Regions from separate parts of the Heyndrickxia sp. FW510-T9 genome, predicted to be linked through region 4. Evidence: riboswitches for the same ligand, from Rfam matches in the RefSeq annotation. Region 4 holds a riboswitch; each other region holds the start of a gene.
The links. Region 4 has a riboswitch for S-adenosylmethionine ahead of mtnK (S-methyl-5-thioribose kinase). Riboswitches for the same ligand answer to the same signal wherever they lie in the genome.
Positions count from the first base shown of each region.

Region 1: another riboswitch for S-adenosylmethionine. It lies ahead of AC3WJF_RS12470 (5-methyltetrahydropteroyltriglutamate--homocysteine S-methyltransferase); the one in region 4 lies ahead of mtnK (S-methyl-5-thioribose kinase).
Region 2: another riboswitch for S-adenosylmethionine. It lies ahead of AC3WJF_RS20800 (Fur-regulated basic protein FbpA); the one in region 4 lies ahead of mtnK (S-methyl-5-thioribose kinase).
Region 3: another riboswitch for S-adenosylmethionine. It lies ahead of AC3WJF_RS09790 (methionine ABC transporter ATP-binding protein); the one in region 4 lies ahead of mtnK (S-methyl-5-thioribose kinase).

Region 1 is NZ_JBYSWK010000021.1:53,180-61,413, forward strand. Features, by position in the region: gene AC3WJF_RS12450 (acyltransferase family protein) at 1-706, shown strand, start outside; gene AC3WJF_RS12455 (transglycosylase domain-containing protein) at 960-3,137, shown strand; gene AC3WJF_RS12460 (hypothetical protein) at 3,429-3,575, opposite strand; gene AC3WJF_RS12465 (pentapeptide repeat-containing protein) at 3,926-4,405, shown strand; gene AC3WJF_RS12470 (5-methyltetrahydropteroyltriglutamate--homocysteine S-methyltransferase) at 4,539-5,666, opposite strand; SAM riboswitch class I at 5,748-5,848, opposite strand; gene AC3WJF_RS12475 (GNAT family N-acetyltransferase) at 6,639-7,238, shown strand; gene AC3WJF_RS12480 (NUDIX hydrolase) at 7,278-7,724, shown strand; gene AC3WJF_RS12485 (aminoglycoside 6-adenylyltransferase) at 8,189-8,234, shown strand, end outside.
Region 2 is NZ_JBYSWK010000064.1:14,172-22,405, forward strand. Features, by position in the region: gene AC3WJF_RS20770 (MBL fold metallo-hydrolase) at 1-65, shown strand, start outside; gene AC3WJF_RS20775 (hypothetical protein) at 179-349, opposite strand; gene AC3WJF_RS20780 (GntR family transcriptional regulator) at 346-519, opposite strand; gene AC3WJF_RS20785 (aspartate aminotransferase family protein) at 969-2,186, shown strand; gene AC3WJF_RS20790 (DinB family protein) at 2,630-3,097, shown strand; gene murI (glutamate racemase) at 3,262-4,035, opposite strand; SAM riboswitch class I at 4,492-4,595, shown strand; gene AC3WJF_RS20800 (Fur-regulated basic protein FbpA) at 4,666-4,866, shown strand; gene AC3WJF_RS20805 (hypothetical protein) at 4,996-5,130, shown strand; gene AC3WJF_RS20810 (YjjG family noncanonical pyrimidine nucleotidase) at 5,185-5,886, opposite strand; gene AC3WJF_RS20815 (class I SAM-dependent methyltransferase) at 6,199-6,888, shown strand; gene AC3WJF_RS20820 (DsbA family oxidoreductase) at 7,217-7,939, opposite strand.
Region 3 is NZ_JBYSWK010000014.1:78,462-86,695, forward strand. Features, by position in the region: gene solA (N-methyl-L-tryptophan oxidase) at 92-1,222, opposite strand; gene AC3WJF_RS09780 (MetQ/NlpA family ABC transporter substrate-binding protein) at 1,297-2,139, opposite strand; gene AC3WJF_RS09785 (methionine ABC transporter permease) at 2,320-2,982, opposite strand; gene AC3WJF_RS09790 (methionine ABC transporter ATP-binding protein) at 2,972-4,012, opposite strand; SAM riboswitch class I at 4,187-4,304, opposite strand; gene AC3WJF_RS09795 (sigma-70 family RNA polymerase sigma factor) at 4,506-5,132, shown strand; gene AC3WJF_RS09800 (helix-turn-helix domain-containing protein) at 5,120-5,365, shown strand; gene AC3WJF_RS09805 (YvrJ family protein) at 5,382-5,540, shown strand; gene AC3WJF_RS09810 (glutaredoxin family protein) at 5,651-5,911, shown strand; gene AC3WJF_RS09815 (hypothetical protein) at 6,037-6,432, opposite strand; gene AC3WJF_RS09820 (DUF3238 domain-containing protein) at 6,715-7,305, shown strand; gene AC3WJF_RS09825 (D-alanyl-D-alanine carboxypeptidase family protein) at 7,512-8,234, opposite strand, start outside.
Region 4 is NZ_JBYSWK010000038.1:17,805-26,038, reverse strand. Features, by position in the region: gene ykzP (protein YkzP) at 1-36, shown strand, start outside; gene AC3WJF_RS16885 (hypothetical protein) at 29-181, shown strand; gene AC3WJF_RS16880 (B12-binding domain-containing radical SAM protein) at 188-1,933, opposite strand; gene AC3WJF_RS16875 (ATP-binding protein) at 2,369-3,466, shown strand; gene mtnA (S-methyl-5-thioribose-1-phosphate isomerase) at 3,486-4,532, opposite strand; gene mtnK (S-methyl-5-thioribose kinase) at 4,551-5,747, opposite strand; SAM riboswitch class I at 5,868-6,024, opposite strand; gene AC3WJF_RS16860 (carbon-nitrogen family hydrolase) at 6,104-6,886, opposite strand; gene AC3WJF_RS16855 (pyridoxal phosphate-dependent aminotransferase) at 7,037-8,209, shown strand.

The sequences.
Region 1 (8,234 bases), on a different contig from region 4:
AGTGGGTATTTCCTGCTTTGGTCTAACATCAAAATCCTACTTTAAAAAATATGCAATGCCTAAGGAGGGGTTTGTATCTGCTAGTGATATGAACACAGAGGAAAAAGCTTCGAACCTAGAAATTCTACCTGTAAAAGTTCACAGTAATGGTAAAAAATCCAATAATAAGTCAAGTGTAAGTATTACAAAACAAGTTAACAAGCAGAGCTCAAAATCCAAAAAGACGGATAGCCAAAGTTCTAGGTCAGGCGTTTCTATCATTGGAGATTCTGTTATGGTAGATGTCGGTCCTTATATTAAAAAGTATTTGCCAAAAGCTAACATAGATGCAAAAATTGGCAGACAATTGTCTCAAGGTATTTCTATTATTCACAGCTTAAAAGCAAAAGGAGCACTAGGGAATACTGTAGTCATTGAATTGGGCACAAATGGCCCATTTACTAAAAAACAACTTGAGTCTTTAATTGGAGAAATAGGAAAGTCACGAAAGATATTGCTTGTTAATTCAAGAGTACCTCGGCCGTGGGAAAAGGAGGTTAATTCCACTCTTCAGAAAGCCGCTAAATCGCACTCCAATATTAAACTTGTGAATTGGTATGAAAAAAGTAAAGGGAGATCGGACTACTTTTACCCGGACCGTGTTCATCCTAATCGTAAGGGTTCGGAAGTTTATGCAAACATGATCTTGAAGGCAATAGGCAAATAGCAAAGTATTAATAATTACTAATGGCCCCTTATCCGCAGGAAAGGGGCCAAAGTTATGTACACTTGCATCAGGTTGTTACAAATAAAGTACATCCCCCCATAAAAATATTATTTGCTGCGAAAGTATATGAATAGTAGTAAGCAGTGAGTTTAGTTTAAGGAAATGGATTCAACAAAAGTGATTGTTCAATATTTCATCTCATTAAAGCATACTTTATAAAACAGCATGTAACATAATTATGGGAGAGTTAAAAATGTCAGAAGGAACGTATCGCTATCGACAGGAACGGAGACAAGCGGAGAAAGCTAAACAAAAGCAAAAAAGAAATAAATCAGTGGGTAAAAAAATAATCAAAATATTTTTTGCCTTTTTTCTTCTGGGTATTGTTTTATTAGGAATCGGTGCAGGGATCTTGGCAAAAATGATGAAGGACGCACCAAGGTTAGATCCTGCTAAACTAGTCGTTCCTCTTTCAACCAAATTTTACGATAAAAATGGAAAATTCCTTTACGAATATGGCAAAGAAAAGCGGACTGAAATTACGTATTCACAAGTCCCTAAAATATTGGAACAGGCATTCATTTCCACCGAGGATGCCCGTTTTTATGATCATCATGGGATTGATATAAAAGGGACGGCCAGAGCAATATTCGAGAACCTAAAGGGAAATTTTGGTTCGCAAGGTGGGAGTACGATTACACAACAGGTAATAAAAAATTCCTTTTTATCACCTCAGAAAACAATTGAGCGGAAAGTTCAGGAATGGAGCTTGGCATATCAACTGGAGAAAAAGTATTCTAAGCATCAAATATTGATGATGTATTTAAATAGAATCTACCTTGGTGCTGGCTCTTATGGGGTAGCAGCAGCTGCAAAGACGTATTACGGGATTGATGCTAATCATTTAAGTAAATTGACTCTTCCTCAGGCTGCTATGATAGCTGGGCTCCCACAAAGTCCTAGCAATTACGATCCATCTGTACCTGAAAACAGGGAAGCAGCTACAAATCGTCGTAATGTTGTGCTAAGCGTGATGTATAAGCAAGGGTATATTACAGAACAGCAAATGATAGATGCAAAGAAAGTTCCTATTACAAAAGGGCTTGTACCTAAGAACAAAAATAAAGGGATGCCATATGAAGGATTTTTGGATGCCGCAGTTAAAGAAGTAGAGGCAAAGCTTAAGAATGTAGACATCACTTCTGATGGGTTATCGATATATACAACTATCGATCCGAAAGCACAAGATTATTCGGATAAAATCATGGACACTAATAAGATTATTTCTTATCCTAATGCTAAATTTCAAGGCGCTTTCGTCTTTTTGGACACAAAAACTGGAGCTGTTCGTGCAATTGGAAGCGGCCGAAACGACTATAAAGCTTCATTCCGTGGTAATAATTTTGCGATTGATATTCAGCGCCAACCAGGTTCTTCCTTTAAGCCAATCCTTGATTATGGTCCTGCCATTGAAAACTTCAAATGGTCAACAGCGCATCAAATTAATGATCAAAAGATAACGTATTCTACCGGTCAACCAATATCAAACTGGGATCATCAATATCATGGAAAGTTGTCTATCCGAGAAGCATTACAATGGTCCTACAATATTCCTGCTCTTCTCACATACAGGGAAGTCGGGATGAACCGAGCGAAGGACTTTGCAGAAAAGCTTGGGATACGTTTTACTAATAATATTGTTTATGAATCCTACTCAATTGGCAGTAATTCGGTTAGTCCATTAGAGATGGCGGGGGCATACAGTGCCTTTGGTAATAATGGAAAATATAATACACCACATTTTGTCCAGAAGGTTGTCTATCCTAATGGAAAAGTGGTTAATTTTACGCCAAAGCCAAAAAAAGTCATGCAAGATTATACATCCTACTTGGTGACAGATATGTTGCGGACGGTGGTACAATCTGGGACTGGGACAACAGCCAATGTGCCTGAAATAGATGTTGCTGGAAAAACAGGTACAACAAATTTTGACGATAATACTAGTGCAAAATTTGGATACCCTGACAATGCAACTAATGATAGTTGGATGGTAGGATATACACCGCAATACACGATGGCGGTTTGGACTGGATATGCTAAGAATGGTCCGGGTAACTATATGATGGGAGATACAACGAAAATCTCTCAGCTAATGTTTAAAGCCATGATACAAGCACTTGGAACGGACAAAAGCCATTTCGTGCAGCCTGATGATGTGTATAGACAAAATAACGAATTATATATTAAAGGTGGAAATCCTGAAGATGTTCCAATAGTTCCTAAAAAAGAAAATAAAAAAGAAGAAAAGAAAACGAAAGATAAGCATAAACCAAAGGGACCGAAACGTGGACCAAAACCGAAGCATGGTCCAAAGCCACCAAAGCCTAAGCATGGACCGAAACCACCAAGGCCACCAAAGGATCATCATTGATTGGTGACATTTTCTTTGTTTAAGTGCTGAACATAAAATATGGGTAAGATTTAAAAATGTAGCTGCCATTTTGGTAGCTACATTTTTAAATGCTAAATTTACTTTTCTTGGATCGAACTTATTCATAAAGGATTTGGATTTATCCTACGGTTCTTATGTGATTGTTTTATTGCAAAAGGGAATAAAATAGAGACCGATATTTTTGATCAGTTCATTTATGGTGTGTCTCATTATCTTTTATAAAAACACCCTCATTCATTATTGAACGAGGGTGTTTTTTATGATTATTAATTAATTGACACGGATCATTTCATGAATATCGCGGTCATAACGGATTCTTGTATGCTTGGATTCAAGACGTTCAAACTCATCCCTTTTATTAATTGATTTTGACTGAAGAAACCAACTTTTAAATTCATAAAAAATATTTGTCATCATCAAAATCCCTCCGAAATATGAGTAATGGTTTTCATAATGTTATTTTAAACTCCATTTTTTAAGGTTGGATTAAGTTGGTGTTAAACATTTATTTTGTTGATAGCGAAGTTCGGAATTACGTGCTATATAGTACTAGATGGCTTAAGTTTGGTTATTTAGCTTTACTCCACAAAAATACGAACTGACTCTGAAGGTTATTGTTTTCACGTTTTAGAGAGTAAGTAAATATTTTAATACTGCTAATTGTCGAACGATAAAATATTTTAGGAGAAGGAGTTTTTATTTAGATTAAAGAACTTTATTGAGATATAGAAATTGAATACTTAACACAATCAATGGGGGGTTATGTTATGGTGTTGGAAGTTAAAAACTTTGATTTGAAGATGGCAGATATTTCTGGTTCGAAGTGGAAAGAAGTTAGAGCTGAGGAGCTAGAAATTGACAACGTCAGTTTGGCTAAAACTAAAATTAATAACGTAAATATGCACAAAATGGTAATAAATGATGTGAATATGGGCGAAAGCAAAATCTCAAACGCTAATCTATCTGGAGTAGAAATTCAGCATGCAAACTTTAGCCATGCTGTTATTGACCATGTTCATTTATTTGGGACTGAATTTCATAACGTTGTATTTCCAGTCGAAGGTGATGAGAATTACAATCCAAATGGACAATATAAAACAATAAGTTTTCATAATTGTGACCTTACAAAAGGACAGTTAAAAAACTGTAATTTATCCAATATGGAGATTACTGATTGCGATATTTCTGGATTAAAGATTAATGGAATATTAATTGAGGAATTAATTAAGAACAAACAAAATGAGTAGTTCCTTTTAAATTCCAATTCGTTAGTATGATTAAGGTACTTTATTAATAAAAGAAAAAATTTAATGTGAAGACAGCTAAATAAAAATACCTCCTACCCTAATGATAGGAGGCATTTTTGTTAATCACTAAGCTTTAGACGGTACCCCATACGCTTTCAGCAAGTTTAATTATGTGTCTTATCTTATTCCATTGATCCTCTTCTGTTAAAATATTGCCTTCTTCTGTACTAGCAAATCCACATTGAGGACTTAATGCTAGATTTTCTAAAGGAATATATTGACTTGCTTCTTTAATTCTCGCTTTTATTTTGCACGTGTCTTCTAGTTCCGGAAATTTAGATGTAACTAATCCTAATACAACGGTTAGGTTATGATGATGAAAGCTATTTAATGGTTTGAAATCACCTGAGCGATTATCGTCGTATTCTAGGAAAAGCCCATCTACATGTAAGTTGGCGAATATGGCATCTGATATCGTATCATATCCGCCGCTTGTAATATAGGTAGATCGAAAGTTCCCTCTGCAAATATGCATAGTTATTAACATATCATCAGGTCTTTTAGAAATAGCTTCATTTAGGCAGCGAACTCTAGTATCGATGATATCTTGTACATCCATTCCATGTTTTTCAACGACTGCTTTTATACGGTCTTCCGACACAAAGTCAATCCAGGAAGTATCATCTAACTGAAGATAACGACAGCCTGCATCATAGAAGGCTTGAATGGCTTTTTGATAAGCTGCAACTGTATCAATATAGAACTGTTCTTGGTTGTTAATATAATATTCATCACCTTGAATTCTAGTAAATAACATGTTCGGACTTGGAATAGAAAACTTCGCAATCTGACTTCCGTCACCGTATTTTTCCACTGCTTGTTTTAAGAACGTAAAGTGTTCTAGCATATAGTGTCCATTAAACTCTACTTTTCCAACTACTTTAATGGCATTATTCTTTGGTTTGTCACCTTTAAAGTTATTAATATACTCTGCTTCAAATAACTCAACGCCTTCTAAACCTGCCAAGAAATCTAAGTGCCAATACGAACGTCTAAATTCACCATCTGTGATGGACTTAAGCCCAACCTCGATTTCCTTTTGAACCAGCTTCTCAATTTCTGCATCCTCCACAGCTTTTAAGGCATCTTTATCGATTTCCCCATTTGCAAAGGCCTTTCTCGCTTTTTTAATTGGTTCTGTGCGAAGAAAACTACCTACATGATCTGCTTTAAATGGTGCTTTAACTAATGTTTTGGTCATAAATTCATTTCCCTCTTTCCTATAAAAATAAAACCCTCTTCTTACAAATAAGAAGAGGGACAATTTCCATAAACGTATCTCTTCTTATCTTCTAGCAATTGCTACTGGAATTGGCACAGTACTCAAATAAGTCTGTTGCCGAGGCTTCGCAGGGCCAGTCCCTCCGCCTCTCTAGATAAGAATATTCGAAAATATTTAACTATAAGTTAAATTACACCTGTTAGGTTATTCTGTCAATGAAAAAATCTGCTATGTTACGGATAAAGTGGATGGAAGAAGAAAAAATCTAATGGTGGCTTTCCTTAAAAAATTTTACGCGGACCCTGAGTCCGCTATTTTCATAAAAAACCCTATTTTAGTGGTGATTGCGGACACACGTTCCGCTATTTGCTGAAAATCACACAAAAATACCCCTTTTTCAGCGTAATAGCGGAACGTGTGTCCGCTAAAAACGTGAAATCACCATTTTTTCCACATATAACGGAACGAGTGTCCTCCTAATTCTAAATACATGAAAAATCTTATTGATGAACACGTACCAAATAATTATTACGATATTTTTCGTTTGTCTATCGATAAATAATATACATTTCTCAATAAGAAAATTAAGTTACTTTCTGGTAGTGCTAAAGGAAATGCTTTAAACATTGTGCGGACATAGACATTATTTTTTGCTGCTGTTTACTAGGATACACATGGTTTGCAAAAAAAATTGATTCAATATTCTTCCGCAAAAGGTTGTTTACAATAAAATAAAGTTTCTGTATAATTAGAACAGTTAGTAAATACGTTAATGAGGGAGGGGATTTATTATGATTAAATCTAATTGTATACAGACTAAGTTTTACGTCGGTGTGTCCCCCTCAGGATTAAGCTAATAGATATTGAATAATAATTTATTTCATTTAAAGGCCTTCGTAAAATAGCGGAGGTCTTTATTTATTTAACTAACTTTGGAATAGGAGATTTGTTATGAAAATTAGACCATATCAAATAGATGATGAACAGGGATGGGTAAGATGCAGAGTCTTATCGTTCTTAGATACTGCGTACTTTGACAATGTATTAAAGGAAAAGGAAATGTATGAGAACTCAGCAATTGAATTAGTCGCTGAAGAGGAAGGTCAAATTGTTGGATTAATAGATATAGAGTATGAAATTAAGGAGCGTACAGTATGTTCAAGAGGAACTGGACTTGGAGGAATGATATGGCATATTGCAGTTCATCCTGACTTTAGGAGAAAAGGTATTGGCACACAGCTTCTTAATGAAGCGGAAAAGATTGCTAAAAGTAAGGGGTTAAATCGATTGGAAGCTTGGACAAGAGATGATGAATGGGTAAATAAATGGTATGTGAAAAGTGGATTTATGAAGGTTGAATCCTATTTACATGTATATATGGATGGCGGAAAAGAGTTAGACGGGGCAATGAAAAGTGAAATACCTAAACTTTATCCTGTTCAGGCATTTGCTCATTATGTTGGAGATAACTTTGACTTAGTAAAGGAAAAGTTTAATAGAGTTCACGAATGTGTTTGTTTTGAAAAACGGTTGGAGAAATTTGATAGCTAGGCATTAACATTAACGTAAATATTTTTTGGGGGAATTTATATGTTTATAGTAAACGTAGAAGGCGCAATTCATCGAGACGGTAAATGGCTATTAATTCTAAGAAGTGAAAAAGAGGAACATGCAGGAGGAGGTCTTTCTCTTGTTGGTGGAAAATGCGAAATAGAGGGAGTCTCTTCAAATATTTTAGAAAGGACTTTGCATCGAGAAATTTATGAAGAAGTTGGAATCGAAGTGACAGGACTTAGATATGTAAACAGCTCCTCATTTGTTACCGATTCAGGTTTACATGTAATAGACATCGTTTTTCTATGTTTCCATCAATCTGGCGAACCTTATGCTAAAAGCACCGACGAAGTTGATGATGTCGTATGGATGACAACTTCAGAGATCACGGCTCATAAAGAATTACCTTCTTATCTAAAAGAAAATGTAAAGCTTGCAGAGAGTTTACTAATAGAAACTATTCCAATGGATCAAATTACTTGAACAAGGATTTCCGACTTTTAAATCGAATTAAAATAATATAAAAGAGTTAACGAGTTCTTAATAAGGGTTATGAAGGACAAAATGAGCTAGAAAAAGAGTCAAAGTGTCCTTCATAAAGGGTATCAAGGACAAAATGAGCTAGAAAAAGAGTCAAAGTGTCCTTCATAAAGGGTATCAAGGACAAAGTCAGCTAGAAAAAGAGTCAAAGTGTCCTTCATAAAGGTTATCAAGGACAAAGTCAGCTAGAAAAAGAGTCAAAGTGTTCTTCATAATGGTTATCAAGGACAAAATGAGCAAGAAAAAGAGTCAAAGTGACCTTCATAATGGTTATCAAGGACAAAATCAGAAAGAAAGGTAGAAAAAATGTCCTTAATAAGAATATATGAATATAGATGAGGCTGATAGATAAATAATCTAACTTTTATTGTTGAGAGGCAAAAAATAATAAAATCTGGAGGATCGCCATGAGAAGCGAAAAAGAAATGTTCGATTTAATTTTAGGGGTAGCAC
Region 2 (8,234 bases), on a different contig from region 4:
TTGATGAAAAAGAACTTGCCAATCATATTCTAGTACCAGATGACGGGCAATCTTATTCATTTTAATGGCAGTAAACCTGCTATATAACGATAAGTGGCAGTATGATAATAACTAAATTATTCCTTTAAAATAAAGCATCCGTTCGCTTAACTAGGGTATTTAGCGAACGGATTAACTTTTATAAATCCTTATTAGTATATATCTTAACGGATACTTGCATGGAGACAAAGCCGATAATAATGGAAGCAATAAAGGGAATCCATGCAAATATAGGCTGGGATAATTGTGATGTAACATCTATTCTTATGTTAGAGGCTTCCATTCTAAAATAGTTTTCATATCTAATCATCCTCTTTCGTTATTCCCACCAACTTTGCTGTTTTCCATGCCTCTAAAAAGTTGTTTTTCAACTATTTGTCTTTTCGTTTCCAGCATCATCTCTAAGTTTTCCGGAGCAACATACGAGCCTTTGCCAACCTTCGTTACAATAAAGCCTTCTTTTTCTAACTCTTCATACACCCTTTAAATTCTTGATATCCAAATAGAAAAATAATGAGGGGCTTTTAGTTGTTTGATTGATCAAATTATCTTTGTATCTGTACAATATCAAGGGAATTCTTTACATATAAGTAGACCATACGAAAAAGTATTAGGCTTTAAATCAAGATGCTTCATTCCTTCTGTCACAGTTATTAATCCAGTTTTCCAATCATCATATACTTGAATAAAGTCCTCATTAAGCCTGCTGAATTTTTAAAGCTAGTAACATTAATCAAGGAATTACAAAATAAAGTGAATTTGAACCGATGTGTGAACAGACCACTAGTTAAAGAAAACTCCTATGCAGTGGACCTTTTTGAACAGATAGAATTATGAAAAGATGAAAATAAAGTAGGGAATGTTTCTTTAAATAAAAGTTTATTTTTTGTAAATATGAAACGGTATTAATAACTAGGAGGAGCTTTTTTATGGTTAATTGGTTTCAATTAGACGAAGAGTATATAATGCCTACATATTGTCGTACGAAGGTTGCTATAGAAAGAGGAGAAGGTTGTAAACTGTATGATGTAAATGGGAAAGAATATTTAGATTTATTTTCTGGTGTTGGAGTAAATATATTAGGTTACAATCACCCAAACATCGTGCAAACCACCTTAAAACAAGTTGAAAAATGTTTGCATCTTCCTTTTCATTTTTTAAATCCAGTTGCCATTGAATATGCAAAGAAATTAGTGAGTTATACCTTAAAGAGCGGTAAAGTCTTTTATACAAACTCTGGTACTGAGGCTACAGAAACAACATTAAAGTTACTTAATAAATATAGAAATATAACAAATGAAGAACGTGATGGAATAGTTGTACTTAAAGGTAGTTTCCACGGGCGAACATTAGGTGCACTTCACTTTACGAGACAAGAAAAAATATATCAAAACTTCCCTAAAACTTCTATTCCGGTTTTTGAAGTGGAACGTGAAAATATAGAGAAATTAGAAGAAACAATCATTCATGAACAGCCAATTGCAATTATGCTCGAGCCCGTATTAGGAAGTGGTGGGATATATCCTTTATCAAGTAAATATTTAAAAGGAGTTCAACATTTATGTGAAAAATATAATGTACTTCTTATAGTTGATGAGGTACAAAGTGGTATGGGCAGAACAGGAAAGTTGTTTGCTTATCAGCATTTTCATATTACACCTGATATTATTCAATTTGGTAAAGGGGCAGGAGGAGGGATACCGCTAGGCGGAATAATAGTAGGTTCTCAGTTATGTAATACTTTTTCACCTGGGGATCACGGAACAACGTTCGCTCACTCATCAATTGGAACGGCTTTAGGGTTAACTGTATTAAAAACATTAATTGACGATGGATTAATGAAAAAAGCTTATGAAACCTCCTTATATTTAAATAACAAACTTCAAGAAATTCAGAAAGAAAATTCTTATTTAATTCAAGAAGTACGTCACTCTGGTATGATGTTTGGCATTAGTATGAATGATACGAATGTAAATGTAGAAGAACTGCAGTTATCATTAATGGATAAAGGAATGTTGGTTGATGTGACACAAAGAAATATTATTAGGTTACTTCCGCCATTTATTATTACGAAAGAAGAGATTGATGAATTTATAAAACAGTTTATTTACTGTCTTACTTGTTCAGCAGCTTTAGTAAGTTGTTAATGCTATTTTTTCATCATTCTCACCGCTAATGTATTAATTAGAAAATAAGCATTCTCTAGCTAAGATAAGTAAAATATATATTCAAGCATCGTATGCTATTTCGAAGGAACGCAAAAGTCCAATTTCTTAATTTCAATGTTGAGAAATTGGACTTTTTATATTTAATTATAATGCAAAATTTCGCTTAAAATAGGTGCAAATTAACTCCAAAAGGGACAAAGAAAACATATCGAGGTATTTATAATTTCTTAAAAGTAACAGCTATTTTTTGAATGAGCTACATTTTTTATCGAAGGAATGCAGCTAATGACTGTTGAAAGTAAATAACTCTATTGAAATGAACACTTTAAAAAGTTAGGATCTTTTCTTTTTTTCACTGACTACTTTTGTCAGGGTTGACGTTTTAAAATGAAAGGGACAATTAATTAAGGAGGCGACCAACAATGGTCATGACATTGGAGAAATTTCGCGAAATTTTGGATGGGAATCGTCTTTTAACCATTCGAACAATTGAGGTATTCCCTGAAGACAAGTTATTCACCTTTGCACCCGTAGAACCACTTCGTCCTTTCTCAAAAATGATTTTAGAGATACTAGATATTGAAAGAGCATACGTACGCGGTATCGCTATCGGTGAATGGGAATATAGCCATTCTTTTGCTGATGTTTCTACCAAAGAGGAACTTTTAGACAGTTGTCGTGAAATAAAGGAGGATGTGCAAAAATGGTGGCCAAAAATCACCGAGGAACGGTTGCACACCGTAGAAAAAGATCCCTTTTTTGGTGGCGAAATGAGTCATTTCGAACGTCTACATTATACATTGGAAAATGAAATCCACCATCGTGGCCAAGGTTTTATTTACTTACGGTTACTTGGGATTGAACCGCCAGCGTTTTGGGAGCGTCAATAAAGAGGGATAACATTTAAAGGTTATCCCTAGGGTTGAATTTTTTAATTTGGGCTAACAAGAAAAAAGCCGATATCTTAATTTACAAGATATCGGTTTTTATATAGTAAATATTCCTAGATTTTTAAATTAATTGTGTAATTGATAGTTTCCAAAATAATAGTACCTTATATTTGATCCAAGATGCGAAACAAATTTTTATACTTTGAAAGTGTATCTTTGTCCACCTTTGTACCTGAATCAAAAAAGGAAATGTCACCTGTTCCGTTGCCCAGTAAATTTCTTTCCTTTAATATTCTCTCTAAGTTTTTTGCTGTTCCAATACTTCCGGAAATCATTTCAACTTCTTTATCAAACAGCTTCTTCACGGAGTTAGTGAAATATGGAAAATGGGTGCATCCTAAAACAACTGTTCCATACTGCTTTAAGTCAAGTGAGGATAGCTCTCTTTGTAAATATGGCAACACTTTTTCTTCCCTAAATTCAAATTCCTCCGCAAATTCTACAAGACCTGGAAGTGGTATACTATCCACGATATCATGATGATCGATGCTTTGTACGAGATGATGATATTTTTCTTCTTTAAGTGTTAATCTAGTTGCTAACACTAACACTTTCTTCTGTTTTTCTTCACATTTCTGCACTGCTGGTTTTACCGCTGGCTCAATGCCCAAAATAGGGATATCATATTTTTCACGAAGGTCTTGTACAGCGATGCTTGTAGCTGTATTACAGGCAATGACTACCGCCTTAACACCTTGATTTGCGATAAACTCCACTGCGTCAAAAATATATTGTTTTACCTCTTCCTTCGGCTTTTCACCATATGGTATGTGTGTCGTATCTGCATAAAAGAGGTAATCTTCCTTTGGCAAAACCTTTAATGCCTGATGAAGTACGGTCATTCCACCAATACCAGAATCAAAAAATCCAATTCTCATTACTTCCACTCTTCTCTTTTTATTCTTTCTAGCTCTATACATTGCGAGGAGTCTGAAAAAAATTTAGTTAAACTCATTAGGTGAGGCTCTATTCTTACTATGTTGCTTTTGTAGACGAAAACCTTTGTAAAATTTTTCGCCATTACTTCCCCTTCTAAAAAAGTATTGTACAATTATTTTTAATTCATTTACAATATTTTTTCATCTCAAACTAAGCTAAGAAAATTAATTGGTATTATCGGAGACTTTAATAAAAACTTAATCAATCATACAGCCATCAATAAAGCAATTGGTATCAGTAGACAAGAATTATACCTGAATTAGATTATGTTATCCTGTTTTCGGTTATCACTAAATTGCTGGCATAAAAAATGGAAATAAACAATAAATATAAGTTGACAAATAGGAATTATAGGATTTATGCTAATAACAATAAAAAAATTAATATGTCATGGAAACTTATCCAGAGAGGTGGAGGGACTGGCCCGATGAAACCTCAGCAGCAGATTCCAATGGAATCCTGTGCTAATTCCTGCAAGCTTAGGCTTGGTAGATAAGTTGAGGTACTTAAACATTTGATCAATCCTCTTCTTATCTTTTATTTAATTAAAAAAAGGAGTGGGTTTTTTTATGGGTAAATTACTTAGAGAAGCTGTTGAAACAAGAAGGAACGAATTGATTAGTAAGCTAATTGAGCTTGATCAATATAAAAAAGAAGGTAAGCATTTATTTGAGTTAACCTTATCGGATTTGGAATATGAATATTATAAAATTCAATCAAAGAACCATCCGCACAGTGGGATAGACTCCATCAAGTGGAGAAATTTTTAGGAAACAGAGGGACGGTTCTTGCGTTTCAAGAAAAGCAAGAACCGTCCCCTTGTTTTCTTTTTTTAATAAATATCATAAGTTTAGACAAAAGAGGCAAACTGTACTTGTGATAGAAAGGAGCTGAAATGCATGACAAAGAAATTTAATAAAGGCAGCGGCAATCAAAATTCCCCTTCCTTACATGGGCAATCATCTGTCAGCGGGGATAATAGTAAAGGGAATAAAAGAAATAAGGATAAGCGAGATAAGACAGATGGGGTATAAGTAAGAGAAACCGGTCCCACGGGATCGGTTTCTCTAAGTTTCATCAGGCAAAAATTATTTGGAAGAAATTGCAGCCAATATATGATGTAATTCCTCAAGATTTTGGATTTCATACGTTGGCACGATGTCCGTATTGTTTTCTTTTCGATCTGGATTGATCCAGCATGTATCGAGCCCGTAAAGATTGCCGCCTTTTATATCTGCACTTAGTGAATCTCCAATAATTAATCCCTGTTCTGGAGATAAATTTGGGATGCGCGCAAACACATAATCGAAAAATTCTTTCATCGGCTTTTGGTAACCTGTTTCTTCTGAGACAAATATCTGCTTAAATAACGGAAACAAGCCTGACGCACGAAGGCGCTTATCCTGAGTGGCAGAATCCCCATTGGTCACTATATATAAGTCATAACGATCCTTCAGTTCTGTAATTAATTCCAGTGCACCGCTGATAAGCTGATGGCCTTCTTGCAGGTAGCCACGGTATTTATTTTCCAATAAAACACCATCTACCTCTTTTCCGTATTCCTTGAAAAATGCAGCAAACCTAGTGTTAACCACATCATCACGGCTACGTTTCCCCTCTTCGAATTCTCGCCAAAGTTCTTGATTAATAATTTTATATTGTTGCACCATTTGAGGAGTCAGTTCAATTTGCTCATCTTCAAAAAGCTGTCGTAATGCTCCACTCTCAGCAGCACGAAAATCCAAGAGAGTATCATCTATATCAAAAAACAATGCTTTATATGTTTTCATGGTTATCGTCCCTTTCATAGAAGTCTACTTTACTAGTTTAAAAGTTTTTCCCTGCCTTGAAAACCAATTTCTCCTTCCCCAACAAGAATTAATTTCCATTGTCGTACTTGTGGCAGCTACCTTTAGAATATATAATAAATTTGGAATTATCATTATTTCCAAGGAGGATTTACGTGGGATTATTATTTTATTGATTTTAAAAGCTGCTTCAGGACAAAAAATTTTATCCTAAAGAGGTGCTTTTAAATGAAATGGGTTAAAGATTTTTATGATAAACAATTTATTTGGTGAACTACACAATACGATTTTGATTTGAATCACTTAGAAGAAGACCTAGTTGATAAAATAGAGCGTTTTAGCGATCAGCCTATCACTAAAATCCTTGAATTAGGTGGTGGCAATGGACGTTTTGCCGTTACTGCTGCAAAACGTGGATATGAAGTTACTGTTATCGAACTCGCCCCTTCGTGTGTAGAAAATATTTATAAACTTGCTGAAAAGCATAATATAGGAAGAAATCTGTGCATCATTCAAGGTGATTTCTATCAAGTAGATATAGAGGAACAATTTGATGTTGTTTGCTATTGGGATGGATTTGGGGTCGGAGAAGATACTGACCAACAAATATTGTTAAAGCGCATTTCCGAGTGGCTGCAACCAAATGGTGTGGCACTGATTGATATTTATACCCCCTGGTACTGGGCTAAGGTCTCCGGTCAAGAAATGGAGTTTGGAAATATTGCTAGGCGATATGAATTCGATGCAAATAGATGCAGGATGTTAGATACTTGGTGGCTGAAGGATCATGAGGAAAATCAGATAACACAATCGTTAAGATGCTATTCACCTTCTGATTTGAGTCTATTATTGAAGAATACCGATTTACATTTAGTGCACTGTGAACCAGGCGGAGCAATGGACTATGAAAATTGGCAATACACCGAACAAGTAGCCTTAGACAAAGCGATGACTTTTATGGCAAAGTTGCAAAAAACAAGATAATAAACGATAAAAGCAGTGTATTAAATGCACTGCTTTTATCGTTGGAGTGAAAACGGTATGAAATTTTTGCCGTTTGGTTCCATATTTATTCTGAACATATTAATGCTGCACTGTTTGGACCGAAATTGTTGCTGAACGGACCGAAATAAGTAAGGAACAGACCGAAACAGCCATTGAACAGACCGAAATTAAGGGTAAATAGCCCGAATTAGGTCTTTAGACCCACAAAAAGCCTGGTAGAATCACCAAGCTGGATCTTCATTATGAATAAAGCTTGTCACAATAAAGAAGACTTGGATTAAGAAAGTTCCAAGTCTTCCGTTTTAAACTATTTAATATCAGGAATTTCACACTTTCCATCCGCACAGTACGGATCACCCGATTCATTCTTATCATCATTTAATATAGTAATGGAGCCTTCTTCATCACTTGCTTTTTGTAACGCGTTTAAAAATACCCCAATTGGCTGTGCTCCTGAAACAGCATACTTTCGATTGATTACAAAGAATGGAACTCCTTGGATACCAAGCATCCCGGCTTCTTGTTCATCGGCACGAACCTCTTTTGAAAATTCCTCACTATTTAGCATTTCACGCGCTTTCTCTGCATCTAATCCAACTTCAGCTGCCAACGCTATCAATGTTTCGTGTTCTCCAATATGTTTGGACTCGGTAAAATAAGCTTTAAATAGACGTTCTGTCATTTCGGTCATTTTGCCGTGATGTGCAGCAAAATGAGTTAAGCGATGAGCATCGAACGTGTTTGTTGGTTTCATGGTATCGAAATGATATGTTAAACCAACTTCTGCTGCTTTCTGGGCAACATTTGCATTCGCTGCCTTCGCTTGCTCTAGGCTCATTCCATATTTTGTTGCAAGCAAATGATGCATGTCCATATCATAGTTTTGTTTTGCATTCGGATCTAATTCAAAGCTTTTAAAGACGATTTCAACGTTCGACTTCCCGCCAAACTGATTTAATGCTTCCTCAAAATGACGCTTGCCTATATAACAAAACGGACATACAAAGTCCGACCATACTTCTACTTTCATCCTAAACCCTCCGATTTTAATCATTTATATTCCTTCATTATTATCCTACATAAAAGGAAATACAAATATTATGTTTCCAAAACAGGTTAAACTAGTTTTGGACAACTCATCGGTACTTCTCTTTTCCCTTGAGTCGTTGAGCTTTTTCGGTGCAATGAGATCAGAACGGGGTGTGGAACTTTCCTAGTTTGTTGATGTAAAACCGAAGAAAAGTGTGGAATTTTCCTGCTTTGATGATGAAAACCGAAGAAAAATGTAGAATTTTCCACAAAAAGTGTGGATACAAGGAAGCGAT
Region 3 (8,234 bases), on a different contig from region 4:
TGCTTTTTTTTGTCCTTCATCACTCTATAAGTGCTAAATTTCGAATAACTATCTTTGTTGGATGCATCTTGAAAATCCTTTTGAACTTTTTCTAAAATCGATCTAATGAGAATAAAGAAATATCATATTCCGTACGACCATTAATTGCTAATTGGCTAAGTATTTCACCAATTACACTTGCAAATTTAAATCCATGCCCTGAAAATCCGCAAGCGATGATGACCCTGTCATTTTCCGGATGATGGTCAATGATAAAATGATGGTCACTGGATTGTGTCATCAAACATGTTTTCCCTTCCTTTAGCCTTCCATTAGCTTTTGGAAGATACGTATTTAGAAATTCACGGAGTTCACTCTCATCCGAATCATATGCTCCAAAATTTTGAATATGTTGATCTGGATCAATCTTCTGACCACCATCTGTTCTTCCCAACTTAAGCCCAGCTCCATTTATACTAGGAAAGCCATAAAACATTTTATCAACATCATCTACATAAAAGGATGGGAAATGATCGATATCAAAAACTCCTTCTTCGGTTTCAAACCAGCCAACTACTTTTCTTACTGGTTGAATAGGAAGCTTTAATGTTGGTAATAACTTGGCAGCCCACGCTCCAACGGTTACTATTAACTTTTTAGCTATAAATTCATTGGTGGCTGTAATTATTTTTACTTCGTTATTATCATTCATTATTATTTCAGTTACAGGTGAATGGGATATTATATTAGCGCCATTATTGAGAGCGATTTCTTTATAGGCACGTACCGCATTTTCGCTATAGACTAATCCAGATTCAGTTTCAAAACAACCTATAAAATCATCAGGCACTTGAAACCCTGGCCATTTTTTGCGAATTTGGCTTGCTGACATGACTTCTAATGGAAGATCAAAATTCCGAGCTGCCTCTATAGTCTCCAGAAGAAATGCAGAATCCTTCTTCCCCAGCCCTAGCACGCCTGTTTTTTCAAATATTTTATAACTAGTTTGTTTTTCTAATTCTGTCCATAATTTTTGCGCACGTTGGACTAAAGTTACATACTGCCTGCCCTCGCCGTATGCATGTCTTATCATCCGTGTACCACCATGGTGACTACCATGGTCGTGCGGTGGATCAAAAGAGTCTATCAATATAGTCTTTATATTTTGTTGCGCTAAAAAAGCCCCCGCAGCCATTCCCATTGAGCCCGCACCAATGACAGCAACATCATAAATCTGTGTCATATCGATTATCTCCAATCTTTTGTCAACTGATAAAATGGAGGTTATCCTTTAAAGGATAACCTCCTGATGCATTCTTAATTTTGTTTGTAGTCATCTAAATAAGATACTGGTTTTATAACCGGAACAGCAGCACCGTTAAAGTGTTTTTTGATAAAGTCCGTTACTTCTTTTGTATGGTAAATATCCACGATTTGTTGTAGTGTCTTATCATTTTTTCGTTTTGCTTGGGCTGCGATAATGTTAACATATGCCTTATTGCTAGCATCTTCACCGAAAATAGGATCCTTAGAAGGATTTAATCCTGCATTAATCGCCATATCACAGTTAATAATAGCTGCTGTTGCGTCATCTAGACCACGTGGTGTTTGCGCTGCATCAACTGGAGTAATTTTCAAGTTTTTAGGGTTTTCAGCAATACTTTCTAAACCGCCTGCACCAGTAAATCCAGCTTTTAATGTAATAAGTCCTGCTTTTTGCATTAACAATAAAGCTCTTCCAAGATTTGTAGCGTCTTTTGGAATAATAACTTGGTCCCCATTTTTAATTTCACTAATATCTTTAATTTTCTTAGAATAAATTCCCATTGGCCAAATAGATGTTGTTCCAATTGCAGCTAAATCAAGATGATGGCTTTTTTTGAAATCATCGAAATAAACAACTGTTTGGAATGCATTAATGTCAATTTCCCCGCTATCTAATGCTAGATTAGGTTGTACATAGTCATCAAATTTAACGATTTGTACCGTAATTCCCTTTTCTTTTGCAAGCTTTTTAACAAGATTCCATGTTGGCACCTCCGATGAAGTTGTTCCGACCTTCACCACTTTACTTCCATCTGTTTTACTTGAGCTGCTGTTTGAACTGCACCCTGCAAGTACTAGGAGTAAGCCAAACACAATAATAAGTAGTCTTTTCATAATTTTTTCCTCCACATTGTTTTTTTATCGTTCATCAGGAAATTATTAAATTTAATCCTGTTGAAAACATTTTTGAAAAATGGTTTACGTCTAGCTTCAGGTGAAATTTGTACTTCAATTTCAATAGCGCCTTTCGGCTAGCGGATGTACAAGTCGCTTACGCATTTGTTTTGACATGTTCTATTTTCTTCTCAATTTTCTTGCGATAACATTTCCAAGCGATTGAATAAGCTGAACCATGACAATCAGAGTGACAACAGTAATGATCATAACCTCTGTTTTAAATTGGTTATATCCATATGTAATCGCCAAATCACCGATTCCACCGCCACCTACTGCTCCGGCCATTGCGGAAGCACCGATCAATCCAATCGTCGCGATCGTTAAAGCCAAAACAAGTGAACTCCGAGCTTCCGGAAGCAGGAATCTCCAAATAATTTGCCAAGGAGTTGCCCCCATCGCTTGTGCTAACTCGATTGTTCCTTGATCGACCTCAAGCAGTGAGTTTTCTACTAATCTTCCAATATAAAATGCCGTATACAAAACTAACGGAACTATTGACGCCGTCGTACCTATTGAAGTTCCGACTACTAATCTTGTAAAAGGAATAATAGCCACCACTAGAATGATAAACGGAACTGAACGAAAAATATTAATAATAACGTTAAGAATATTGAATAATACTTTATTTGGAAGTATTCCTTTTTCCCTTGTAGTGACTAAAATAACGCCAATCGGTAAACCAATGATGATGGAAATGATCAACCCTACAATCACCATATAGAGAGTTTGATTTATTGCCGTTAAAAATTCCGGCCAAAACCAGCTCCAATCAAATGGCATCCCCTGTCACCTCCTTTATTAATGCATTATTCTCATTGATATATTGAACGGCACGATTCATTTCTGCTCGTTCACCCTTAAATTCAACAAGTAAATTCCCAATTGGGATCCCTTGAAGCTCTGTTACCATCCCATGAAGAACATTCAAATCAATTGAAAATTTCTTAGCTGTATTGGATAACAGCGGCGTATTGGTAGAAGCACCTTTAAAAATAATTCGATAAATACCTTGTTGATTAGATTTTCTGTTTTCTTTAATAAGCTTTTGTATCGATTTTGGTATCGTATCGTTCAATACCGTTCTTACAAAACTTCCCGCAATTTGCGTCTTTGGCTCGGTAAAAACATCTATAACTGGACCTTGTTCCACAATAATCCCATTTTCAATAACGGCCACCTTATCGCAAACATCGCGAATTACATTCATTTCGTGCGTTATCATTAAGATTGTAATACCTAACTCATCACGAACTTTTCGCAAAAGATCGAGAACAGCTACTGTTGTATTCGGATCAAGTGCAGATGTCGCTTCATCGCAAAGAAGAATATCAGGGTCTGTTGCTAATGCTCTAGCGATCCCAACCCTTTGCTTTTGACCACCAGACAATTGTTCCGGATACTGGTCCATCTTATCCTCCAATCCAACAAAGGATAATAATTTTGTTACTTTTTCTTTAATGATGTCCTTTGGAGTCCCCTCTAAAAGGAGCGGCATCGCAACATTCCCGAAAATGGTTTTGGAATGGAGTAGATTATATTGCTGAAAAATCATCCCGATTTTCTTTCTTTGTTTCCGTAAATCTTTTGAATTAAGAGATAGAATATCAACCCCGTTAATTAATACTCTTCCGGATGTTGGTCGTTCCAACAAATTTACACAACGGATTAGTGTACTTTTTCCTGCACCACTAAACCCAACTACTCCAAATATTTCTCCTTTATCAACTTGAAGATTAATTCCTTTTAATGCTTCCACTTTTTTCTCTTTGCCACTGCTATATAACTTATGGACATCTTCTAAAACAAGCATGTAGAAATCTCCTTTTTTCAAACTGTTTTATCATTTAACTTAGTAAATTCATATGATAACTCGGATATAACAATCTTTTCCGCCTAAATCAAGATTTTACGCTTAAACGAAAAACCCTTCCTCTTATCCACAGATCAGATAAGAAGAAGGGTTTATATGTATAAGCCTCTCTACTTCTTATCTTTCAAATCGACTTCTCGATTTGCAGGAATTAGCACGGTTTTTGCCAAAAAACAGCAAACCCGTTGCCGAGGTTTCATCGGGCCAGTCCCTCCACCTCTCTGGATAAGTAATAGCGTTTTATTAATTTTTTAACTTGCAAGACTAATAATATTGTCTTTTTTAACGTAAGTCAAGAATTTTTTTGATATTTTCTCAACAAATATCAACTGATATTTGGCAAAATGCAATAAGGAACATTTGTTCTGTATTTTTAAAAAATGGTTGTAAAATACGATTTTCTATTTGTCTTATATACTAAAGGAGGATGCCCATGAACAAAGACTTTTTACAAATATGCAAATTAAGTCCAACTGAAGAAAGAGTTTTAAAATCTTTTTTTCAAAAACATGAGCAGTCTTTAACAAATTCTGCTATTCAACAATTTTTATCAAAAAGTAATAATTTGTCACTGCTCATTAAAGTATTAACATGCCCTACTACTGAAAATGAAGGAAAGTTAGAATCCAAGTTTAGAGAGTTCTTAATTGAGCTACGATTAGTTAAATACATTTCACAAATAATACACTATCAAAATCTAAATCTTACTAAATCATTGCAAACTTATAAAAACAGATTTCCACTCTATTTGGATCAAGAAATCACAATTGGCGAAGAGATAAAAATAGTTGATACGATTCCCTCAGGTGAGGAATTCATAATAAAAGAATCAATCAATTTTGAAGAAGAAATTAACAATAATGAACTTTTTAAAACCATTCAATTATTATCAGTTCAACAAAGAGATATTTTAAGACTCTATTATCTTGAGGGTTACAATGACCGAGAAATTGGTGAGAGATATCATGTAACACAACAATCTATTGCAAAAGGTCGGAAAAAGAGTATTGAGAAAATTCGACAGTACCTTGAAAAGAGTGATTTCAAATGGAAAGTATAGAGTACTTAATCACCCAAGCCAAAAGTCATAATGAAGCAGCACTTATAACCATTATTGAATCGTTTCAACCAAAAATAAAGAAAGTAATTAATTGTAATTATCTTATTACAAATTTCGACGCAGATGATCTAAAACAAGAATTATCCATTAAAATAATTCAAGCAATATATAAATTCAGTTTCGAAAACATACCAGGATTTTGGGAATTTTTAAATCAAATAGAAAATGTGTAATAAGGAGGTAGTATAAATGGATAATCTATCACCAGCCATACAAATTATTGAAAATTATGGATTTCCTATTCTTGTTTCTATTTATCTTCTAGTTAGATTTGAGAGGAAGCTAGATTCTTTAGCGGAAAGCATAAATAAATTAATAGGAGTGATTGAAAAAGCAAATAGTAAATAAAACAATTTATTTTGAACGAATTTATAATATGAATATCTTTTTAGCCTAGTCGTATGTATCCAACTTTTATAATATTTTTTACCTTTATTGGAGATAGGAGGAAATATATAATGAAAATAGCGATGTATACATCAACCTCTTGTTGGCAATGCCTTGAACTTAAAAATATATTTTCAAAAAATAATATTACTTTTGAAGAGCGTGATATCCAAAAAAACAGCAAATTTTTGAATGAGTTTTTTGATGAGTTAAGTGGAACTGCTTATCCACTTACAGTATTTTATAATGATAATAACAATATTATTGATACGGTTACTGGGATTAACTTAAAAAAACTTTCGTCTATTTTAATTTATCGCCTTAAAAGCTAACTATCGTGTAATTTCTCGATAGTTAGCTTTTTGTGCTGACTTTAATTTTCAAGAAGTAAAAATCAATAGTAATAAAATCGTTTTCGATTTTCCAAGTATTCCTTACCTTGAATACTACATTTCAATTATTTAGAGTTAAATTTTTCGGCAAACCAATTACCTACTCCAAAAATAAGTCCAGTTGTAATGAAAGGAAAATAAATTAACACTGAAAATCTTGAAAATATATTATGATCAACCCAAATAATAATTACAATTATGCTTAGTATACAGGATACTATTATACAGCTCAAAGGATAGAGGAGTGCTTTTCCACTATCAAACCGTTTTTTAATAAATTGAATAGCAATGAAATATAGAGGCATTAAAATGAAAATCCAAAAAATTGCCCCGTACACTAAATTATGTGTGAAGTCAAGCAGACGCCATCCCCAGGTCATCCGCATATATGCATAATAACAAAAAATCCCTCCTACATAAGACAGAATAGGTACTAAAATAAATTCAGAAAAAATCTTCAAATATTATACTACCTCCTCGAATTATTTTTGTGGATATAACAAGGTTGCCCTTAGGTAATTATACAATAAAAATTTCTATAATATTATGACATTTTGTATTATGGTGAGTATTTTGAGTAACATTAAACTATATTTTATTATATTGGTTGTAAAAAAAGCTTCAAATACTTATTTATAGAGTGAAGAAGATATTATTAGAAATATTCATGTAGGAAGGACTTGAATGTTTCTGATAACCTTCCTATCTTCTAAATAAAATTAACTTTTGGAGGTAAATGAAATATGCCAAAAACGGTAGATGTTAAACTTGTTACTTTTATCCCTGAAAAATGGATTGACCTACATGGAAGAAGTGTGGGTGATTCAGATAAAGGTATTATTCAATATAACGGAAATAATCGCGGTTTTGGTCCTCAGTATACTAATTCCGAGGATTATAAATCCTATCAAATACTTTCAATTTATACCTCCGATTTATCGCAAAATTATTATTACGAAGATGTTGGCAGAACAATTAAACGCGAGTATTTTGGCCCGCCTTTTAATGCATTTTCATATGAATATGGTCAAGAATCAACTTCTTGTTTATCCCATAAAAAGGATGCTTCCGGTAGTGATTGGGTTCGATATATACTGAGAGGCTCATGTACAAATCCTCTTGAAGCATTAGCATGCGCCATTGATTGGGAAGTTAAAGTTACCATTCATAAAGATGGAACTGTTCATGCTTATGGTGAACACGACGGTTACCCTAACTTCGAAATATATAAATCATATGATGGAGGGTCTTGGACAAAATTATATAACAAATCTCATGGCGCTATCACTAATCTGTGTTTAGGAATGGATCAATCGTTTAATGTTACTGTATAAATCTACTTCAACAAAAACAAGAGTAACTGATGCTCTTGCTTTCTTTACCATTTAAGAATCCTCAAATTTAAACAAATTTTCTTTATAATAATAGAACCGATACCATCACCTAACGTAAAATCTACCTATTTTGAATCTCCTTAATTAAAAGATTTACATACAAAATAGGTGACTAATGATAATTTAAGCATATTTATAGATTTCTTCTATCTCCTCGCATATTCCTTCTGAAACCCATAGTTCAACATTGCTGTAGAATCTCTATATACCCCATCTTTACTGGAATGCAGAACAACAGAAATAAGATTTTTTCCACTTCTATTCGCTGAAGATACTAAACAATGTCCAGCCTGATCGGTAAAGCCTGTTTTAATCCCATCCGCCCCTTGAAAAAAGTTAGTGCTGCTTTTGTTCAAAAGTTCATTACGATTGTAAAAGGTGAAAGAGGAATCCTTATAAGTTTCCTCGCTCACAATTTCGCGAAATACAGGGTTTTGCCTAGCCTTTCGCGCAATAATAGCCAAATCCTTTGCAGTGGAATAGTGATTAGGATCATGAAGACCATGAGGATTTACAAAATGGGAATGGGTCGCACCTATTTCCTTAGCCTCTTTATTCATTAACTTTGCAAAATATTGAATTCCTTCCTGAGGGTTCATATTCTGTTTTCCACTATCCTTTTTGGCAATATAAACAGCAATTGTTCTTGCCGCATCATTCCCCGACGGAAGCAGCATCGCCCTAAGTAGGACTTTTAATGGAATAACATCTCCTTCTTTCAGACCAGCAGAGCTTTCATCACTCGTTTTCATGGTCACTTCATTCCCAACTCGTACTTGATCATTCAGATTACCTTTTTCAAGTGCAACCAACGCTGTTAACACTTTTGTAGTACTCGCCGGATAGAGACGTTCATTTTCATTTTTCGC
Region 4 (8,234 bases):
TCTAAGCAAGGTAGGAAAGGAAAAAACAATGGATAAAAGGGAACAGGAAATTATGACAAATGAGGAGCTTGGTTCTGAAGTTGGAGATATCAATGCTGTGAAATTCTTTGAACTGAGTCAAGCTACCAAAAACAAGGATAGAAAGAAAGACAATGAAAAAAGAAACAATAGTGCCAAATAAATGGCATTATTGTTTCTTTACCGGGAAAATTGTTGACTTACCTGAAAAAGGATCAAAGTAAATAAGTATATATGAAGGATTTGCTTCCAGTATTTTTGAATGTAAAAATGAACTACTTTCAAATGGAACTTCTTCAATAATGGTATGCTTCAATAGGTCTTTTTCAGAAAGTGACAAAGCTTGAAATGAATCTCCTAAATGTTCTGGATGGTTTTTTATATAATTATAAACTTGTGTACTTTCCTCTTTGCCTATTTTTTGTTCCCACCATGACTTTCTAGGCTTATAACGATGTTGTTTTAAGTAATCGTATTTCATCAGTCCTTGCACTAATTCAAACTCGGACGCATGAATACTCTTTAGAAATTGACTTAACCTTTTAAATAAATCCTCTAATTGATGTCCAATACGGCCCCAGCCTTGTTCCTCCCAAAAAGTCCCAAACTCTTGAAAAAAATCAAATGGTGTTTCAAATATTTGGGTCACCAAATACTCAATTGTTTCATCCATTCGGTGATCATTCCAATATTTTTCTAATACATCTTCTACTTGCTTTATTTTGACTACATCTTCAAATGATAAGACATTATTTTCGAGAATTTCATATGGAGCATGATCCATATAGACATAGCCATGTTCCTTTGCTCTAATTCTTACCCCAGTACCTCTTAACATTTTTAAAAATCCAAGCTGTAATTCTTCTGGTCGTAATGCAAAGACATCATTAAATGTTTTTCGAAAGGATTGATAATCTTCTTCTGGTAAACCGGCTATAAGATCAAGATGCTGGTCAATCTTTTTGCCTTCCTTCACCATCGTAACGGTTCTAGTTAGTTTTTCAAAATTCTGTCTCCTCTTTACTAGATCATTAGTAAGGTCATTTGTTGATTGAACTCCAATTTCAAATCGGAATAAACCTTCTGGAGCATTTTCATTCAAAAAGCTAATAACCTCTGGCCTCATAATATCACCAGTGATTTCAAACTGAAAAACAGTACCTGGTTTATGCTCATCAATTAAGAATTGGAACATCTCCATAGCATAGCTGCGGCTAATATTAAAAGTTCGGTCGACAAATTTAATGGTCTTTGCACCGTGATCCATTAAGAAACGAATGTCATCTTTAATTCTATCTCTGTTAAAATAACGGACTCCCACTTCAATGGAAGATAGACAAAACTGACAGTTAAATGGACAACCACGGCTAGTTTCTACATATATAACGCGTTTAGAAAGATGTGATAAATCTTCATCAAAGCGAAATGGGGATGGGAGTTGTTTTAAGTCAATTTTACTTGGAGCTGGATTTATGACTATTTTTTCATCTTTCATAAAGGAAATGCCTTGGACATTTTCTATACTCATTTGTCCATCAAGTGCTTTCAGTAGTTGTTTAAATGTTTCTTCCCCTTCGCCTACTACTATATAATCAACCTCGGGCAATCGTTTTAACCAGTAGGTAAAATCATAGGTTACTTCCGGACCGCCAAGCACAATTTTTAACTGTGGCATAATTTTTTTGATCACTTTAATAACTTGTATCGTTTCTTCTATATTCCAAATATAGCAGCTGAATCCTAATATATCTGGTTTTTTTGAAAATAAATCTGATACAATATTCATTATAGGATCTTTAATAGTATACTCAGTTATTTTTACATTGAATTCAGGTTCTGCATATGCTTTTAGATAGCGAATCGCTAAATTAGTATGGATATATTTTGCGTTTAATGTACTAACAATAATGTTCATCTTTTTTTAATCTTCCTCTACTTTCCTATTCGGTGGGCGATTGTTTAATGGTAAATAAAATAATTGTTTGTGATCAATTGCTCTTTTCTTATACTTTGGCGTTTATTTTAATCAAAACCTCATAAATTTCCCAGCTTATTTTAAAATAGATGTTATTTAAGAAAAGATGCACCGGAACTTTCGTTTTTTAGTATTTTGCTCAAAGAGCGAAAAGCAACAATTTATACAAAAACAGCCCAATCAATTTATTTTAACGAATGTCCGCAAAAACCTCAATGTCTGATATTATTTTAAAAAAATGGTTAAATACGCAGGAATTTTTGGTAAGGTACCGAAAGTATTGGATATAACAAACTATAATAAATGTTTTTTGGGAATTTTAGCATGTAAATATAGAAATTTCATGTATAGACGAATAATTAGGAGAGAGTGTGAATGGATATTAGTGATGAGCTAATAAAGGAGAGTCAATTAGCATTTGATAATGAAAAAAACTTCGATTTAAAGAAAAGTGATAAGCTATATAGAAGTCTTTTTGAAGAGGCATTTGATGGGATGATTCTATGGAATCTACAAAAGAAAATCGTGGATGTAAATCCTGTAGCTGCAGATATTCTAAATTCTAAAAGAGAAGATATTATTGGAAAAGATATTTGGGAAATTATTAATCCGAGGATTAAAGTTGAAATTGAGGCACATATCGCAGAGTTAGAAAGACAAGGAACTGCGGATTCTATGGTAACTATTCCGACTAGAAATGGTAACATGTATTTCGAATTTAGCTCTAAAGGAAATGTTACCTCTAACTTAAGCTTAACTGTCATTAGAAATGTCACCGAAAAAATAGGGTTGCAGGAGCAATTACAAAAATCGGATACACTAAGTGTAGTAGGCGAATTAGCCGCTGGTATTGCCCATGAAATACGAAACCCAATGACTGCTCTAAAAGGATTTATTCAGTTACTGGAAATGAGTATGAAGGAAGATCATTCCATGTATTTTAAGGTCATTATGTCTGAGTTAAGGAGAATTGAATCTACCATAACGGAGTTTTTAATCCTTGCCAAGCCGCAAGCTATCCAATTTAGATACCATGATATGAGAATGATAATGAATGATACATTGGAGCTATTGAATGGTCAGGCATTAATGAATAATATTCAATTTAAGAACGAATATGAAGAAGAACTTCCAGAGGTATTTTGTGAGCCCAATCAAATGAAGCAGGTTTTCATTAATATCATCAAAAATGCCATTGAAGTAATGCCTTCAGGTGGATTTGTTACGATAAAGATTGATAACAAGCCAAATCAGTATATACATATAGTTATCGAAGATGAAGGCGAAGGAATACCCGAAAAGAAGATAAAACGACTAGGGGAACCTTTTTATACAACGAAGGATCGCGGGACAGGATTAGGATTAATGGTGAGCTATAAAATTATCAAAGAACATAAAGGGAAAGTAGAGGTTGAAAGTAAAGTTGGAGTTGGCACCAAATTTCATCTATATATCCCAATTAAAAGAAACTAGCGGTAGGCTAGTTTCTATTTTATACGATATTTTTGCGGATTTGTTCAGTATAATCAGGATAAAGTATCCCTTTTTCCGTAATAATCGCAGATATTAAATGATTCGGAGTAACATCAAATGCTGGATTAAACACATTTGTATTTTCCGGAGCAATGGTCGTATTGGCTATTTGAAGGACTTCGTTTGCGTGTCGTTCCTCAATCGTAATTTCATCACCAGTGTTAATGGATAAATCAAAACTTGATGAAGGTGCCGCAATATAGAATGGTATGTCAAGTGCTTTTGCTATAAGTGCAAGCCCGAACGTTCCAATTTTATTAGCTGTGTCCCCATTAGCAGCTATTCGATCTGCTCCAACAATTACTGCTTTTATATCTTTTGATTTCATTGTATGTGCTGCCATATTATCAGTAATTAAGGTAGTTTCCACACCAGATTGCTGTAATTCCCAGGCAGTTAATCTTGCACCTTGTAAAACAGGTCGGGTTTCACAAATGTATACATGAAATTGTTTTCCTTTTTCCCTTGCAAGGTGAAAGGGAGCAAGTGCTGTTCCGTATTTTGCAGTAGCAATAGAACCGGCATTGCAAATGGTCATAACTGAATCACCAGGATTTAGCAAAGTTAAGGCGTTCTCACCAATTTGTCTGCACATTTCCTCATCCTCTGCTTGAATTTGAAAAGCCTCATGAAGAAGCGTTGTTTTTGCTTCATTTATGGAGCGAACATTTTCTAGCGATTTATTCATACGATTAAGTGCCCAAAATAGATTGACTGCAGTAGGTCTTGAGCTAGCTAAATATTTTTTTTCTGTTTCGACCTTCAATTTAAATTGTTCTATTGTTGCAGTGTCATATTTTTGAGCAGACATCGCAAGTCCATATGCCGCCACAATTCCGATGGCTGGCGCACCACGAACTTTAAGCGTAACGATTGCATCATACACATCTTCAATTGTTAATAAGTCAATATAATCTGTTTGATGGGGAAGATTCTGTTGATTTAGAAGCTTAATATGATCTTCTTTCCATTCTACAGAAATGGGAATCCGTAATGTGTGAACCATGTATATACTCCTTTTGTGTTATATTTCTTTGATGTTATGTTTTATAAGTGGAATAAAATCCTGGATGCTATTTATCGAATTACGATTATGAATACATACACTGCCCAGTTTCAATGCTTTCTTTTTGGCGGCAATTCGTACATCTTTCTCCGTAATTTCATCTAAATCCTTAACATGTGAAAGTCCAATTGTTCTGCGAATTAATTCACATCCTGCAAAACCGATGGAATCAGTGAATATTTTTTCAAGGATATAAGGCAAGTAGCTATCAACTTCTGCAAATGGTTCAAGGCAATCCTTCTGCCATGAACTGATAAAAATAGATTGAAATGTCTCCCATGTTTTTTCAATATGATCAAGAATTATTTCTCTTTGCTCACCTTTTCTTATGATAACTTGAAAAATTAAATTCGCTAAGAATTGTCCTACATCGAAGCCGAATGGGCCATAAAAAGCAAACTCAGGATCAATGACCTTTGTTTCTTTTTTGCTGGCAAAAATGCTGCCTGTATGTAAATCTCCATGTAGAAGTGCCTCCGTTTCAGTTAAAAATTGTTTCTTTAACTTGGCAACCTCGAATTTTAACGATGAATCTTTCCAAATCTCATGGACGGACTCCTTAAGTTCTTCTTCATAATCATTTGTATCTATATCGAAAAATGGATCTGTAAAGACTAAGTCTTCAGTAATTTTACGCAACTCTGGGTTGGAAAATTGTGTCACCAAGTCCTTCTTCTTGAATGGGTGAAGAGCATAGTCTGATGTATAGAACAATGTCTTTGCTAAATATTCACCGACATGCGAAGAAAGAAGTGGATAATTTTGTCCATCTAGTAAGCCAGTACGTACGATTGTTAAATGAGATAGATCTTCCATAACAGTAATCGCTAAAGCTTTGTCCGTATGATAAACCTTTGGTACAAGATGCGGCACAAATTCACCATGAATTTTTAAGGCATTGGCCTCGATCTCTGAGCGATGGATGGTTAGTGGCCAGCTTTCACCTACAACTTTAGCATATGGCAGTGCTTGTTTTACGATAATTCCTTTTTGACTTTCATTATCAAAAATATGAAAAACTAGATTTAAATTTCCATCACCTATTTCTTTACAAATCAAGTTTTCTTTATTATTGAATAATTGTAAATGGATAGCTAAATCAATCACTGATTCCACCGTTAATGGCGTGTATGTATTTTCCTTTGCTATTGCCATTTTAATTCCTCCTCCTGATAAAAGCATTAATGCTATTTAGAAATTTTCTGTTTAGGAGGCTTTTCAACAATAAGAAAAGCCTCTTTCCACATAGAAAGAGGCTTGAAGTCATCTTCGCACCTCTTATCTGCCAGAAGGAAATTCTTCTGTTGGAATTAGCACCGTGCCTTCGTGGGAAAATCCCGGCGCAAAAACATAGCGCCCCGTTTTACAACGGTATTACGGTCGGTTGCTGGGCTTCATAGGGCCAAATCCCTCAGCCTGCTCTTGATAAGAGAAAATTAGGTAATAATCAAATATTCAATTAAAGCTATTTTACAAACATGAAATTCTATTTGTCAATAAAAAAAATAAATTTAATAGAATTCTGGCAATCTATCAGTAAAAACAGGGATTGTGTTCCGGACTTTTGAAACGGTTTCTATATCAATTTCTCCCATGACTAGATCTTCGTTTTCTGTTCCTTCTGAAATGATTTCCCCCCATGGATCGATAATAAGCGAATGTCCAAAAAAATGGTTCTTAGGGTCACTGCCAACACGATTGCAGGCAATAACGTAGCATTGATTTTCAATAGCTCTAGCTATCAATAAGCTTTTCCAGTGATGTAACCTAGGATTTGGCCATTCGGCTGAAACGAAGATCGCCTTTGCTCCATTTAACGCATGCTTGCGAATCCACTCCGGAAAACGAATATCGTAGCAAATAACTGTGCCAAATGTTTCATTTTCCAGTTCGAATAATCCGTCTCCTTTCCCACCTTGAAGATACAGGTGCTCATCCATCAATTTAAAAAGATGCAGCTTATCGTATTCTTTAACCAATTGTCCATTACGATCCACAATTAGCATCGTATTGAAGATTCCATCGTCTGTTTTTTTCGCAACGGATCCTCCAATTAGGTGTATTTTATATTCCTTCGCTGCATTTTGCAGAAAACTCAAAGATTCTGCTGCATTTTCATCGCCAATTTCGGATAATCGAGTTAAATCATATCCAGTAGTCCATAGTTCGGGCAGTACGGCAATATCACATTTTTCCTCTGCAGCTTTTTGAATCCATTTTCTAACTGTTGTGTAATTTTTATCTGGGCAGCCATACTCAATATCCATTTGAATGCAGGCAATCTTCCACTTCATCAATACCACTCCTCGAAAAATTCCTTTACATCGTCTTGTTTTCGTTATAACATTTGTAATTAGATTTTGAAAGAAAAATTTAAAAGCAATTAAATATTCAATACAATTACTGTTCAAAACTTGATAAATATATATTAAAAGGGTGATTCTATGAAAACGTTTCCGACATCCGATATTCTGACCCACTTACCAAAGCAATTTTTTGCCTCCTTAGTTTCAAAGGTGGAGAAGGAGAAAGCGAAGGGGCATGATGTGATAAATCTTGGGCAGGGAAATCCGGATCAGCCTACACCGGACCTTATTGTTCAGCGATTACAGGAGGCAGCTTCAAATCCTAATAATCATAAATATTCCCCTTTTAGAGGATATAGTTATTTAAAAGAAGCGGTAGCAACATTCTACAAACGTGAATACGGGGTAACAATTGATGCGGAAACTGAAGTGGCAGTTTTATTTGGCGGAAAAGCAGGTCTTGTAGAGATTTCCCAATGCTTGCTGAATCCCGGTGATACTGTTCTTGTACCGGACCCTGGTTATCCAGATTATATGTCTGGGGTAGCGTTAGCTCAAGCCGCCATGTATAATATGCCTTTGCTTGCGGAAAATCATTTCTTGCCAAAATTTAATTCGATTCCAAAAGAAGTAGCTGATTCGGGAAAATTGATGTTTTTAAACTATCCAAATAACCCAACAGGTGTATGTGCTGATTTGTCTTTCTTTGATGAAACTGTTCAATTTGCGGAAGAGCATAATATTTGTGTGGTTCACGATTTTGCTTATGGTGCAATAGGATTTGATGGTAAAAAGCCTGTGAGCTTCTTGCAAGCCGAAGGAGCAAAAAATACGGGAATAGAAATTTATACATTATCCAAAACGTATAATATGGCAGGTTGGCGAGTAGGCTTTGCTGTAGGAAACGCTAGTGTGATCGAAGCAATCAATTTATTGCAAGATCATTTGTATGTCAGCTTATTTGGAGCAATTCAAGAAGCTGCTGCTACTGCGTTATTAGAATCACAAGAATGCGTCGATAAATTAACTACGATGTATGAGAGCCGGAGAAATGCTTTTATTGATAGGCTGCAAAACATTGGATGGGACGTTAAAGCACCAAAGGGATCTTTTTTTGCATGGTTAAAGGTTCCTGAAGGATATTCTTCGATTGAATTTTCGGATTTGTTATTGGAGAAGGCCCATGTTGCAGTTGCACCTGGTATCGGTTTTGGAGAATATGGGGAAGGTTACGTAAGAGTAGGTCTTTTAACGACCGAATCAAGATTGATAGAAGCAGTAAATCGTATAGAAAAATTAAATATTTTTTAATTGACAAGGCCAAAAAGTGGTGGCA